DNA from 4 places in the Paenibacillus sp. NPDC058177 genome. Region 3 is predicted to be linked to each of the others. Evidence: riboswitches for the same ligand, from Rfam matches in the RefSeq annotation. Region 3 holds a riboswitch; each other region holds the start of a gene.
What was found. Region 3 has a riboswitch for cyclic di-GMP ahead of ACFVU8_RS24390 (choice-of-anchor A family protein). Riboswitches for the same ligand answer to the same signal wherever they lie in the genome.
Positions count from the first base shown of each region.

Region 1 (2,204 bases), on a different contig from region 3:
CCGTAGCAGAATGCCTTCCTCCATGATCTGTTTGGAAAGATGATAGAGCCGGTTGTTGAATACGCCATGATATCCCGAATACAGCTTGCTCTCCGTCACATCGCCCCGAATCCAAATACTTCCGGTTGCCACGATGGTCGCATTCTTCACACTTCCGTAAATATAGACATTTCCAATCGCTTCAATAATCATCTGCTCTTCCACATCGCCGTGAACAGCAACGTCCCCCGCGAATACGATATGCCCGGTCTCAGCATTGACATTCCCCAGGACCCTGTGCGCTGCAGCAATATCAAAGGTAGAGCCCTTCACTCCTGTCAGGCGGGGTCTTCCGGTACGAAGCGCCATGACCTTCACTCCAGACACAAGCTGTGTATGTTCCTTGGCGGTAAGTCGGATATCTTCAGGTGGCGTAGCAGGAAGCAGATGTCCGTACACATCATATCCGGGTACCCCTTCGATGGATGGATGCTTGATGGCTATGATGTCACCCTCCTGAACTTCGGGGATGTCCGGGTAATTCTGCCCTTCCTGTCCGCTCACGTTTCGATGAAAGATTTCGGCTGTTAGGGCTTCCTCGGAGAAAGGAATTTCGATTCGTGCATTGGTCGCGGGTTTGGGCGCAGTGCCTTCCGCTACACGGACTGGCCGTCCGGTGGGGCGGTTCAATTCCTCGTAGATTGCGGGAATATTGAGGTTCTGTGAGATGGATCTTTTATCAAAATCAGCCAGGACCTGCTCGATGCGAAGTGTAGACAGCAGGGCTTTCTTGTCCTGCTCCGCACTGACAGCGATGTTGTTCGTGGCTGCACAGTTCTTCAGGCGCCAAGCGTACTGTTCTACCCGCCGCACGGTAAGGAAGGCAGACAGCTTGTCTTCGGAGACTGTAATCTCGTACGGGGCTGATTCTTCAATCTCCCATTCCAGGCGGTCGGATGACAATACTTCTGTAGGGGTAGTAATGATCTGCCGGTTCTTCCTAAGGACTACGGGAGACACGGGAGAGACGACAGCAGGTTTGCCGCCAGATAAGGGTGAGGTGATGAAAAATTGATTGTTTTGAATAATGATGATGCCATTCTTATTGTTGGTGTCGTCCGATGGTAGAGATTGCGTAGCATCATTCAAGATGGATTCAGAGGGATCTATCGGCAAAGGCCGGGTAAGTTCTTTTACGTCATTTCGATCAGGGCGGTGCGTCATTCTGTTACCTCGCTTCTTTGTATAATCAAAGGCATCTGTACATAGAGAGTACCGTCATTCCGGTACGATAATCCGCTAGGAATATCCGCCATGCAGGCGTCTAATTGGCAGCCTGGCAACCATAAATGCAGCTTGTGCATTCTTAGGCCCATTGCTTTGCGTCCTACCCTTTCGAATAGTTTGCCTTTAAAAATGGATCAATGATGTATACTCAGCATCAGGCACTTTAATCGACTAAAATCGACAAAAAAAGAAGGCGCCGGTACGTCGTATATTTAAAATGTCGGCATTAAATCCTTTTAATTTTAGTGCTAAAGTAACGAATTGACAATAGGGAATAAATAATTTCACCCAGACCATTCACATGTAAAAGAGAGGCGTCTAAGCCGGATGGCCCGGGACGTCTCTCACAGGATCACATAATCCGTAGAAAGTGGCTATATATTCCACATTTCCTTAATTATAACGTGTAAGATGGTTTTAGTAAAATAAAAGGACTCTCCGCTTTATAACTTGTGGGAGAGTCCTTTTTTCATGTAATGAATTCCTTGGGCGATGTCTCGCTTAGCCTCGTGCGGTACCGCCGAACAGGTGGCATATTCCGCCCGTTCCACCTCATCCAGCACCCGGTTCAGGTGCGAGAAGACTGCACCAAGATCGCGCATAGCTGTCAGAGGGCAATGGCTCTGAAGCTGGGAGAAGCAAGAGAGCTGCAATTCCCGCGCATGATGCAGGGCATCCGGGAGAGAACGGGGGCGTTCGGTATCCGACAGGGTTTCTGTTCCGTACAATGCGATGCAATCGGCAGTGGCTTCCAGAGAACCGGCCATCCCTTCTGCGGCTGCATAATGCGGTGGCAGCAGGGCGATCTCATCTATAATTTCCTTCACGTAGGCATGAACAGTTTTAAGATGAGAAGTAACTGTACTAAGCCTGTTCAATTCATTTCGGCATTGGTAATGCGATAGCGTGTAATGAATTTCTTTCTGCTTCTTGCCGCT
Region 1 is NZ_JBHVVB010000004.1:255,314-257,517, forward strand. Features, by position in the region: gene ACFVU8_RS18340 (flagellar assembly protein A) at 1-1,203, opposite strand, end outside; cyclic di-GMP riboswitch class I at 1,307-1,398, opposite strand; gene ACFVU8_RS18345 (FUSC family protein) at 1,710-2,204, opposite strand, start outside.
Region 1: linked by a shared signal. The riboswitch ahead of ACFVU8_RS18340 (flagellar assembly protein A) and the one ahead of ACFVU8_RS24390 (choice-of-anchor A family protein) in region 3 are both predicted to bind cyclic di-GMP.

Region 2 (2,204 bases), on a different contig from region 3:
AGCCTGAGCGCCGCGATACCTTCCCGGCTATTGCGCTGACGGCGGCTTATTTATATACAGTAGCTGGCGTATCGCCTGCTGAGACGGTGGCTATTTTGCCAGTGGACCCTTATGTTGAGGCTTCTTTCTTTGAAACTGTAGCCCAGCTTGAACAAACGATAGAGGAGAGCGGCGCAAATTTGGCGCTCATGGGTGTGGTGCCTGAGCATGCTTCGGAGAAATACGGGTATATCATCCCGACCTCCGATGAGCCTGCGGTGAGCGGCTTTATGCAGGTAAGCCATTTCCAGGAGAAGCCGGATCGCGTTCAGGCCGAGGAGCTAATCAGCCGCAATGCGCTGTGGAACTGTGGTGTGTTTGCTTTCCGTCTCGGGTATCTGCTGGATATTCTGCAACGCAAGGGGCTGCCTCTCAACTATGAGGAACTGCAGAAGCAGTATAAGCTACTGTCTTCTATTAGCTTTGACTACGAAGTGGTAGAAAAGGAAGAGCGAATTGTTGTTCAGCCGTATGACGGCTTCTGGAAGGACCTCGGCACGTGGAATACATTGACGGAAGAGATGAGCAGTAATCATGTTGGCAAAGGCGTTGTCACAGCTGATTCGGAAGGCACCTGCCTCGTGAATGAACTGGATATTCCTATAACAGTCATTGGGGCGAAAGATCTAATTATCGCTGCCAGTCCTGACGGTATTCTCGTAACCCATAAGGCGGAAAGCCCACGGATCAAGGAGGTGCTGAAGTCGTTTGATCAGCGCCCGATGTACGAGGAGCGTCGCTGGGGCCATTATCGTGTCATTGATTATGTGAAATATGAAGAGGGCAATGAGGTGCTGACCAAACGGATTTGCATCTCACAGGGCAAGAATATCAGCTACCAGTTGCACCGCAAACGCAGTGAGATCTGGACCATTATCAGTGGGGAAGCCAGCATTGTGCTGAATGAGAAAATGCACAACGTGAAGGCTGGCGATGTGGTCCGTATTCCGGAGGGCACCAAGCATGCCATCCTGGCTTTGACGGATGTGGAGTTTATTGAAGTGCAGACAGGCTCTGAACTGGTGGAGGAAGATAATATCCGTATCACCCTGAATTGGGAAGATATTGGGCTGCATCAGTTTATCTCCTAGGACCGGATTCCAATGTCAGGAAATTTAATAGAACAAACTATCTATTTAACCAAATGCGAAACTTACAAAACAGGTATAAAGACTCAAAAATGATATTTTTTTCATAAATGCACTAAAAAATAATTAAATAGCGTCGATATTTACGGTAAGAGGAATAAACCCTCTAATTCGACAAAAGGCAAACCTATCGAAAGGTAGGGACGCAAAGCCACAGGGCCTTTCGCAAGAATGGCAGCCTGGCTACCGAAAGGGAGATGTATGTTGAAAGCTTACCGTAAGTATCGTTTGTTGCGCGCCCTCCTGTCCCTTGTTCTGTTTCTGACAGCCCTTCCCCTTGGAATGGGAATCGTCCCGTCTGCGGCAGGAGCTGCAAGCTCCGGTACTCCGGTTAATCCCGCTGCCTCGCCTGAAGCTGTAAAGTTGCTTAATTATATGTACTCTTTATCTGGAAAAGGAATTATTGCAGGGCAGCATGACTACCTGGAGAGTCCCGACGAGTTCAATCTTAAGCTGCAAGACACCAGCGGTAAATATGCCGCACTGCACGGTTACGAGATGGGGGCCATCAGTGGCCAGAATGAGAGTCAGGTTGCCTGGTATCGCCAGAATGTAGTGAACAGCGCCATCAACTGGCACAAAAGCGGCGGAGTAGTCGCCATGACCTTCCATGCCAACCTGCCGGGAACCAGCTATGATTGGTCCAATGTCTCCAGAAGTCTCAGCCAAGAGGAGTTTAACAAGTACGTTACTCCAGGGACAGTACAGTACAACAACCTGATTGCCGAACTGGATAAGGTGGCTGTACCTTTGAAAAGCCTGCGTGATGCAGGGGTGCCCGTATTATGGCGGCCGTATCACGAAATGAACGGAGACTGGTTCTGGTGGGGAAAGAAAAATAATTTCGCCGCACTTTGGAATATTATGTATGACCGTTTTGTTAACGTTCATAAATTAAATAATCTGCTGTGGGTATGGAGTCCGAATGCCCCGAATGCTTGGGCTGATCCGTATGCCCTGACCTATCCGGGGGCGGATAAAGTAGACATTCTCGCCGCGGATATATATGAGAACGAT
Region 2 is NZ_JBHVVB010000008.1:150,085-152,288, reverse strand. Features, by position in the region: gene ACFVU8_RS25455 (sugar phosphate nucleotidyltransferase) at 1-1,130, shown strand, start outside; cyclic di-GMP riboswitch class I at 1,298-1,378, shown strand; gene ACFVU8_RS25450 (glycosyl hydrolase) at 1,389-2,204, shown strand, end outside.
Region 2: linked by a shared signal. The riboswitch ahead of ACFVU8_RS25450 (glycosyl hydrolase) and the one ahead of ACFVU8_RS24390 (choice-of-anchor A family protein) in region 3 are both predicted to bind cyclic di-GMP.

Region 3 (2,204 bases):
ATTCCGCGTAATTGTAGAACACACTTGCTTTCGGCGCCAGAATTGTACCTTCTATGGTTGTATTAGCTATACTGATTGAGCCTGCTTGATAAAAATTAAATAATACCTTCCGGGGGCTTCCTCCCCAGATTTGAAAACTCGGAATGCTGACTGCGCCTCCGCTAACATTGACTATAACAGTGCCATTGTTTGAAATGTTGAACTGAAGACCATTGGCATCCTTCAAATCAGAGGCAGATAAATTCACTACATTAAAAGCTCCCGGGGCGTTAATCGTTATTTTCCCGTACTCTTTAGTGAACGATCCTGCTTCAGGGAGAGACGCCAGCTCAGCCGATTTATTAATCAGAAATTGCTTTTCTCTAGCAAAATCAATTGGAGTAGCCTTTCTCTCGCCTTCTTTGATATCAGCCCTTTCCTTGGTCAAAGACCCCCCGTAAACGGCTGTGCCATACACAGTTCCATCAGTCAGATTAATGTTTCCTCCCGCAATTAGAACATCGCCGCCCGGGGCATCCTTAGATACACCATAACTTTTCAGGCTGATATTCCCTGCGGCGGCAAGTCGCCCGTGAATCTGGTCGCTCGACTGCGTGAAATCTCCAAACACAAAAGCATTAAAATTCCCGGCAACCCCCAAGACTGGCGTCGGGGTATACGGCAAGCCCGATGTTGCGTTCACAGGGACGCCCAGGGAAAACGTGCTTCCCACAGTCAGCAGCCCTGCCAGGAACAATTTCACTGCCGACTTCATTTTTTTCCTCAATGCTTACACCTCCTATTAAATTCTATATGATCTCGTAGCAGCTACGATGACAACAAAAAAAGACCACCAAGAAGTAGAGAAGCTCTCTTCATGGCAGTCGGACGGTCATGGCACTGATTAGCACTTTAGACTCCTGGACTTTGCGTCCCGCCTTTTCAGACGGTTTGCTATTATACATGACGATAATAAATTGCTAGAAATACCCGCAAAACAGCATACGATAGGCCCATGTAATGGGTTTTATTATGAATTTACCAATAGTTTAGCTTGGCGTTATCACATTGTCAACGAATTCCTTTTTGTACAATCTTTAAATAAAAAAAGCGCCAAAAGGCGCTTCAAATCGTCATTTTATCCTCTTTTTAGAACAGCTGTATCCAGCCGATAATTGATATCCATAACGGAATACTCAGGAACAGTCCGAACAGCATCCCCCGACAAATATTCCCCTCATGCTCCATGGCCCACTTCTCCTTCAATATTACAATAGTCTTCTTTTTAGTATTTCAAATTAAATATAATATCATTCCTCCAAATAAATTGTGAATTAAATCACATATATATGTTTGTTTATAAATACCATTGAATATTTTTTGAAATCCGGAGTAGAATAGGAATATACGTTCTCATTTTAGGTGGTGATATGCATGCACAAAGCCGAGAGTATAGACAATCATCTGGTAAAATCGTATTTGCTTCTCCCGCTGATCCTATCCGCTTTTGAACGCGATGCCAGCATCATTTCCGCACAGCTTCGAACACCTTCACCTTATCTTGAAGTTCTGGATACGGCAGCCAGTGCAGCTACTGCAGATCTCAGGGATATCCGCACGGAGATGAGAATGCGCGGCATCAAAGTATATGAACAACATAAGCTCCCGCATGGCCTTGAAGCCAAATTCATCTGCCGGGGATATCACGAACGGATGCTGCTGCTGAATGAACTCATTGCCGCCCAAGCAGGAATCCATATGCGCAGATACCTAGGACTGGATATTTCAGCTTTCCGAAATGAGCAGGAGCAATATGGAATCAAGCCTGCCCCTCAACTCTAAATCCACCCTATGCCAAGGATCGGTTAAAAAAATAGGCCCTGCCATGGGAGTTGGCAGGACCCAAATCTATACCACTAAACACTGGGGGGCGTTTGGTAAATCCAATATAACCCCCGAACCTGAAAATAAGCTGATCTTAAGATAAAAATTAGCTTAAAAAATATCACGATTTTTGTTAAACAAGGATCAGAAATGCTCCTCCTCTTCAGAAAGGGGATACTCCCAGAATCCTAGCCGACCTTTGGCCGGAACGTGATGAACCAGCGGACGAACATTCTCTAGCTCCCAAGCGAAGCGTCCTTCTGTATAGTCGCCAAAAGCCCGTTCGTTCTCGCCTATCCACTGCGCCACACTATTCAATCCGGTAATTTCATGGCACTCCT
Region 3 is NZ_JBHVVB010000007.1:179,728-181,931, forward strand. Features, by position in the region: gene ACFVU8_RS24390 (choice-of-anchor A family protein) at 1-766, opposite strand, end outside; cyclic di-GMP riboswitch class I at 856-945, opposite strand; gene ACFVU8_RS24395 (YhjD family protein) at 1,414-1,821, shown strand; gene ACFVU8_RS24400 (ASCH domain-containing protein) at 2,008-2,204, opposite strand, start outside.

Region 4 (2,204 bases), on a different contig from region 3:
GAATATTTCAGCAATTACAGAGCAGACAGCAGCCAGCACCGAGGAAGTCTCTGCATCGATGAGTGAGCAGATCAATGCCCTCCAATCCGTTGCGGATGAGTCTGAAAAAATGACGTCAGCCGTCTTTCAGCTACAAAAAACGATTCATATTTTTAAATTTTAGAACTTGTCATAAAATTTTTATTTTTGTTCCTTTTAACACAAAACAGCCGTATAAGTTCAAACTTTCACGGCTGTTTTGTAACTTATGAAACGTTTGCATTATATCACTTTCAGACCTTTCTAGAAGTTCGTACCCACAAATAAAGTTTATCCTCTCCCCTTTCAAACACCCTACTTTTAACCCAGTTCCCTCCTGTGCAGTCCAAAAGAAATTGAGCACTTGGATTCATTGCCTTTCATGAAAAACATCATCGTAAATATAACTCCAACTAATTTCTTCAATTAATATCTAATCTTGTCCATTCAGCTGTTTTCATCTAATTTGCATTTTTACACCAATCCCTTTAATACAATCTTGCTTTTTCTCTGAATGATATGCATATTTCAGGCCTATTTTGTAACCGCATTCCATTTTGCAATGCACCCTTGGATACATTTTAAATTAAAACTAAATTCCTACTTTATTTCATATTTTTCGTCAAATTCCGAGTTCGTTTGTGTAAAATATATTGACAAAGACGAGCTAGGAATATAATGTAAAGGAAAATTATTCTTATAATTAGTTATAACATTTATATGGGCAAAATTCCTGAAAAGGAATGACGCAAAGCCATGGATCTACAGCCTCATTTTTTTGGGGGCCATGACTGCCAGGTTGCAGAGAAAACCAGGAGGATCGACTTAATTTCGCGGTCTGATTGGCGGTTTTTTGCTTCCAACCTGTGCTCCATTATTCGAGCACAGGTTTTGTTGTTTCTTTGTACCTGTTAGTATCGTTCTAAACATTTGGCGTTACCAGAACGATAATATATTTATCTTTTACTTAACCCAATTCATTTACTTGAGAGGTGTTTTTTTTGAAGACAGTCGCAGATTATATGGCGGAGGCACTACGTAACCTCGGAGTAACCCATTCATTTGGTATTATTGGTAAATCCATTTGTCCCTTAGTTCTAAAGATGGTGGATTACGGTATTGAGTTTATTCCTGGAAGACATGAATCCAGTTCCGGCTTTGAAGCCGCAGGCTATGCCCTTAAGACTGGCGGACTAGGCGTTGCTTTCGGGACATCCGGTCCCGGAGGAACGAATCTGCTTACTGCAGCGGCCCATGCCAAGGCGAATAACATTCCGGTGTTATTTATTACAGGGCATCAATCTATAAAAGAACTAGGTATTCCGCAATGTCAGGATTCTTCCTCATATCTGGCTGATCTTGCCGATATGTTTAAACCCGCTACCCTGTTCAGTAAGCTTGTAGAACGTGGCGATAACTTAAGCACCATTTTCAATCATGCTATCTCAATTGCTCTGAGCGGTAACCGTGGTCCCGTTCATCTTTGCTTGCCATTCGACGTTCAGACTGAACTTCTGGAAGAATTCCCGGTAGTTTATCCAGAGCGTGAATCGCTCGTTAGCATCTCCAATTATGACCGTGTAATCAACGCTATTAACAATGCTGAGAACCCACTGATTATTGCCGGTAAAGGTGTTAACCGTTCCGGGGCTCACAAAGAGCTGATTGAACTGGCTGAAACATTCAACATCCCTGTCGTGACTTCTCCTGGCGGCAAAGGTGCTATTCCTTGGGATCACCCGCTGTATCACGGTCCTGTCGGTGTCGGCGGATGTACACATGGCGATGACATGCTGAATCGTAGTGATTTGTATATCGTGCTGGGCTCCCGTCTGAGCGATATGACTATCTGTAATCTAAAACGCGAGAATCATCCAGAGACATTAATTCAGTTCGATAGTGACCCAACGTTTGTAGGCAAGATTCTGACCTCCAAAACTATACCGGTCACCGGGGATCTGCGTGATAATCTTGTGTATTATCTTGAACACCTGGATAGAGATTCTGTGACCAAACATAATACTCCAAGCTTTAACTATCGGGAAGAACTGCCTGAGCTTCCAGGCCTGTCCCTGGCTTCAGTTATGAGCGTGATGAGTGACTTTATTCCATACAACAACACTCTATTCGTGGATGATGGAAGCCATGGCTTTAATGCCGTTAAATGGTATAACGTTAAAAAACCG
Region 4 is NZ_JBHVVB010000002.1:45,022-47,225, forward strand. Features, by position in the region: gene ACFVU8_RS10230 (methyl-accepting chemotaxis protein) at 1-163, shown strand, start outside; cyclic di-GMP riboswitch class I at 732-825, shown strand; gene ACFVU8_RS10235 (thiamine pyrophosphate-binding protein) at 1,011-2,204, shown strand, end outside.
Region 4: linked by a shared signal. The riboswitch ahead of ACFVU8_RS10235 (thiamine pyrophosphate-binding protein) and the one ahead of ACFVU8_RS24390 (choice-of-anchor A family protein) in region 3 are both predicted to bind cyclic di-GMP.